2 regions of the Geobacillus zalihae genome follow, and region 2 is predicted to be linked to the other one. Evidence: riboswitches for the same ligand, from Rfam matches in the RefSeq annotation. Region 2 holds a riboswitch; the other holds the start of a gene.
What was found. A riboswitch is a leader RNA that binds a small molecule or an ion and turns the genes downstream of it on or off. The one in region 2 is predicted to bind thiamine pyrophosphate.

Region 1 (2,469 bases), 160 kb from region 2:
CCGTGGCAAATTTCCTGTTCCTGCTCGACATTTTCGCGAATTTTATGCATTGGAATATGTCCGGGCCCTTCGATCATCACCTGCACATCATGCTTCCAGGCGATTTTCGTCAGCTCGCCGAGCGTCTTGAGTTCCGCAAACTGCGCCTCATCGTTCGCATCGGCGATGGAGCCGGGACGCAAGCCGTCGCCAAGGGAGATCGCGACATCGTATTGTTTCAAAATCTCGCAGATTTCTTCAAAATGCGTATACAAAAAGTTTTCTTCATGGTGGGCCAAACACCATTGGGCGATGATCGAGCCGCCGCGCGAGACAATTCCGGTCGTCCGGTTGGCGGTGAGCGGAATGTAATGAAGCCGCACACCGGCGTGGATCGTCATGTAGTCGACTCCTTGTTCAGCCTGCTCGATGAGCGTCTCGCGGTACACGTCCCATGTCAGCTTCTCCGGCACCCCTCCTACCTTTTCGAGCGCCTGATAAATCGGCACCGTTCCCACGGGGACCGGCGAATTGCGGATGATGTACTCGCGCGTTTCATGAATGTGTTTGCCGGTCGATAAATCCATGACCGTATCGGCGCCCCAACGCACCGCCCAAAGCAATTTTTCCACTTCGTCTTCAATCGATGAAGAAACAGCCGAGTTGCCGATATTGGCATTAATTTTCACATGGAAACGACGGCCGATGATCATCGGCTCACTCTCGGGGTGATTAATGTTCGCCGGAATGATCGCCCGTCCGGCCGCTACTTCCTGGCGAACGATTTCGGGGTCGATTCGTTCACGGATGGCGACGAACTCCATCTCTGGTGTGATGATTCCCCGTTTGGCGTAATGCATTTGTGTCACGGTTTTTCCGGGCTTTGCCCTCAATGGACGGCGCACGAACGGCAGCGGGCGGACGCCGGCGGTCGCTGATGGCTTCACTTCTTCGACATCGCCGCGCTCGACAATCCAGCGGCGGCGAAGAGGAGGCAAGCCTTTCTCCACGTCCGGTTCAAAATCGGGATCCGTATACGGGCCCGTCGTATCGTAGACGCGCACCGGTTTGTTTTCCACCATTCCTTGCGGCGTTTTCGTTGGCGACAAAGCAATTTCTCTCATCGGCACGCGCACATCCGGACGCGACCCTTCGATGTACACTTTGCGGCTTTCCGGAAACGACATAAACGAGCGGATGTTTTCCATGCGGCTTTCCTCCTTTGAAATGGTGGTTGAGACCTGCAGCCGCACCAGCAAAAGAGAGGCAAAAACGGGGGATATTTACGCAAAAACGGGTTCCGCAAAACGAACGGAACCCGATCAAGGCAAAAAGGCCAAATGAACAGCCTGTGCGTCCATCTGTTCCCGCTGCCTGCTTCCCTACGCTGGCATGACCCAGATCAGGTTCAAAGGGTCAAAGAACTTCATCGCGTTCTTTTCTCAGCCCGGCTCCCGGACTCCCCCAGCAGATAAGCGTATCACAATGATGACTGACTTTTTTATTTTATCAGGCAATTGGCAAAGATGCAAACCATTTTATTCCAAACGTTGACTCCCACACGTCGTTTGAAAGCCCCTCTTTCTCGAAGAAAGCGTCCTTTTCCTCACTCACACAGAAAATTTCTTCAGCATTGCCCGCATCTCGTCCGCCATCTGACCGAGCGATGTCGACGAAGAGGCGATTTCCTCGACGGAAGCCATTTGTTCCTGCGTCGCTGCCGATACGTTGGCCGCACCGGACGCTGACTGTTCGACAATATTGGTCATCTGTTGGAGTGCGTCGTTCACTTGGCGGGCATGCTCCGTCATTTGCTCGATGGCGGACGATACTTGTCCAATTTGTTTGCTCACTTGGCCGACCTCCTCGCGAATATGGGCAAATGATTGGCCGCATGCCGCCGCCACGTTCAATCCTTTCGCCACTTCGGAGATCACCTGTTCGGCAGACGCAACCGCCCGCTTCGTTTCTTCTTGAATGTAACCGATCAGCTCGGAAATTTGTTGCGCTGAGCGCGCTGATTGTTCTGCGAGCTTCCGCACTTCATCCGCGACAACCGCAAACCCTTTCCCTTGCTCGCCGGCGCGCGCCGCTTCGATCGCCGCATTGAGCGCCAACAAATTCGTCTGCGACGCAATGCCGGTGATCGCTTCCGTAATCTGTCCAATCTCGTTGGAGCGCTCCCCAAGCCCTTTCACCACCTGGCCGAGCGTTTGCACATGATCGTAAATGAACTGCATTTGCTCGGACATTTGTCCGATTGACTGCTTGCCGTCCTCTGCTTTCGCCGATGTTTTCTCAGCCCGGTGCGCCACTTCTTTCGTATGGAAAGCGACGTCGCTCAATGTTTGGGAAATATCATGCACGGACGCGGCGGTGGTGCGGACAGCATCGGCCTGCTCCTCCGCACTTGCCGCAAGCGTTTCCATCGTTGTCGCAATTTGCTCTGTCGCTTTCGTCGTCTGTTCGGCGACGGCGGCAAGCTGCTGA
Region 2 (2,469 bases):
ATGAGCAAATAAGCGAGCGAGGAGGCGATAAACCACATGCCGTAAATGAGTTGATCGAGATGAAACCCTACTGCTCCCACCGCGCTATATAGCGGGGCCCATAATTTGTAAATAATGCCAAACACAATCGCAATGACGATCGTCGTTAAAATATCCGCCAATTTTAACCCTTTTGTCTTCACTTCCATCCTGTTCTCCTCCTTGTCTTGCGTCAACGGCTCGCCGCCAATTCAGCCGACGGCCACTGCTCAAGCCGATACGCCATCTCCCAAAACTCGTACTCATATTCGCTGCTGATGAGGAAATGCCGCTTCATCCGATGGCGATCCTCTTCGGTGACCTCGTCAGCGATGTCGTCAAGCCGCGCGATTTGCTCTTCCACAAGCGAGCGGAACCAGTCCGAACTGTAGGTGCCGATCCATTTTTCATAAATCGGATCATTCGGGCGGCACATTTTCAAGCGCTCGCCAATTTCGTAATACAGCCAGTAGCACGGCAAAATGGCGGCGATAACATCACCGAGATGCCCTTCGTACGCCGCGCGGTACATGTGCGACGTATAGGCGTACGCCGTCGGCGCCGGAATGAACGCCGCCCTTTCCTCTTCCGTAATGCCCAAGAGCTCGGCGAACGTTTCATGCAGCGACAGCTCGGCTTCGCACGTGCTTTGTGCATGGTGCGCCAACCGGGCTGTCGTCGCCAAATCCGGCGATTTCGCCGCCCCGATCGCCTGCACGCGGGCAAAATGGCGCAAATAATAGGCATCTTGCATCACGTAATAGCGAAACTTCTCGCGCGCAAGCGTCCCTTGGCCAAGCTCCTGAACAAACGGATGGCGGAAACTCGCCTGCCAGATCGGATCGGCCGCTTGACGCAATTGTTTGGCAAATGACATTCGTTTTCCCCCTTTTTGGCAAAATAAAAACGCCGCTTCCTTTGCCGATTGGCGTAAAGAAAGCGGCGTGGGCATGCGACGTTGGCAAGGCAAAGCCTAGCCTTGCTGTGCTGCTCCTCCACTTCCCTACGCTGGCATTACCCAGATCAGGTGCTAAGGGTCTCAAAGGCACACTTTGATCTCAGCCTTTCTAAAGGCCCCCCTAGTGGATGATGGTGCAATTTTCAGTTTTCTTTACACTTAATCATACCATGGCACGAACGATTGTCAATCTTTTTTTCTCCGACGTTGCGCTATGCGTTGCAATCCGCTATGATGGAAACGCAGCAATTGACGACGGAATGGGAGTGGAAACGATGGCGAAGGTCATCCTGAAAAGAGAACGGAAAAAACGGCTTGAGCAAGGGCATCCATGGATTTTTCGAAGTGAAGTCGACCGCATCGAAGGCGATGCGACGCCGGGCGACTTCGTTGACGTTTACAATCATCAAGGTTATTGGCTGGCGAAAGGATATATCAACCCCGCTTCGCAAATCATCGTCCGCGTCTTGACGCAAAACCGAAACGATGAACTCGATGAGCGCTTTTTCATCGACCGCATCCGTCAGGCGTGGGCGTACCGTGAACGGATGATTCCCGGCGTTCGCTCCTGCCGCGCCGTCTATGGCGAAGCCGACTTTTTGCCCGGATTGATCGTCGACAAATATGAAGATGTGCTTGTTGTGCAAATTTTGGCGCTCGGCATGGAAAGGCGGAAAGACTGGATTTTGCGCGGCTTGCTTGACGTGTTTGCCCCAAGGGCCATTTATTTGCGCAACGATGTGTCCGTCCGCGAGCTTGAAGGCCTCAAACAAGAAAAAGGCTTTTGGTACGGAGAAGCGGAAACGGAAATCGAAATCGAGGAAAACGGCGTGAAATACATCGTCGATATTGAAAACGGACAAAAAACCGGCTTTTTCTTCGACCAACGGCAAAACCGCGCCGCTCTTCGTCCGCTCATCGGCCCGGAGACGACCGTGCTCGACTGCTTCACCCATACCGGCTCGTTTATGCTAAACGCTTGTCTGTATGGGGCAAAACATGCTACTGCCGTCGATATTTCTGAACATGCCATCGAAACGGCGAAACGGAACGCCGCGTTAAACGGATTCACGAACGTTGAATTTGTCGTCGCCAACGCTTTCGACTATTTGCGCGAGTCGGTGCGCGCCGGCAAACAGTGGGATGTTGTCATCATCGACCCGCCGGCGTTCGCGAAATCGGCCCATGCCGTCCCGAAGGCGCTGCGCGGCTATAAAGACATTAACTTAAACGGATTGAAGCTTGTCAAAGACGGCGGCTTTTTCGTCACATCAAGCTGCTCGTACCACGTCCGCCCGCACCTATTTCAAGAGATGATCGCTGATGCCGCATTTGACGCGAAAAAAGTGCTGCGCCAAGTATATTGGAACGGCGCCGGCTACGACCACCCGAAACTCCTTGCCGCGGAAGAAGGCGACTACTTAAAATTCGCCATTTACGAAGTGCATTCCCGGCGGTGACGAGCCGCTCTCAAAGGCCGTTTCGATGCGCCG

Region 1: it holds a riboswitch for thiamine pyrophosphate, as region 2 does, so the genes downstream of both, thiC (phosphomethylpyrimidine synthase ThiC) here and tenA (thiaminase II) in region 2, are expected to answer to the same signal.

Annotation. Positions count from the first base shown of each region.
Region 1 is NZ_CP129217.1:406,907-409,375, reverse strand. Features, by position in the region: gene thiC (phosphomethylpyrimidine synthase ThiC) at 1-1,187, opposite strand, end outside; TPP riboswitch at 1,342-1,455, opposite strand; gene QWV57_RS02070 (methyl-accepting chemotaxis protein) at 1,590-2,469, opposite strand, start outside.
Region 2 is NZ_CP129217.1:566,621-569,089, reverse strand. Features, by position in the region: gene QWV57_RS02935 (ECF transporter S component) at 1-188, opposite strand, end outside; gene tenA (thiaminase II) at 212-895, opposite strand; TPP riboswitch at 1,002-1,109, opposite strand; gene QWV57_RS02925 (class I SAM-dependent rRNA methyltransferase) at 1,252-2,436, shown strand.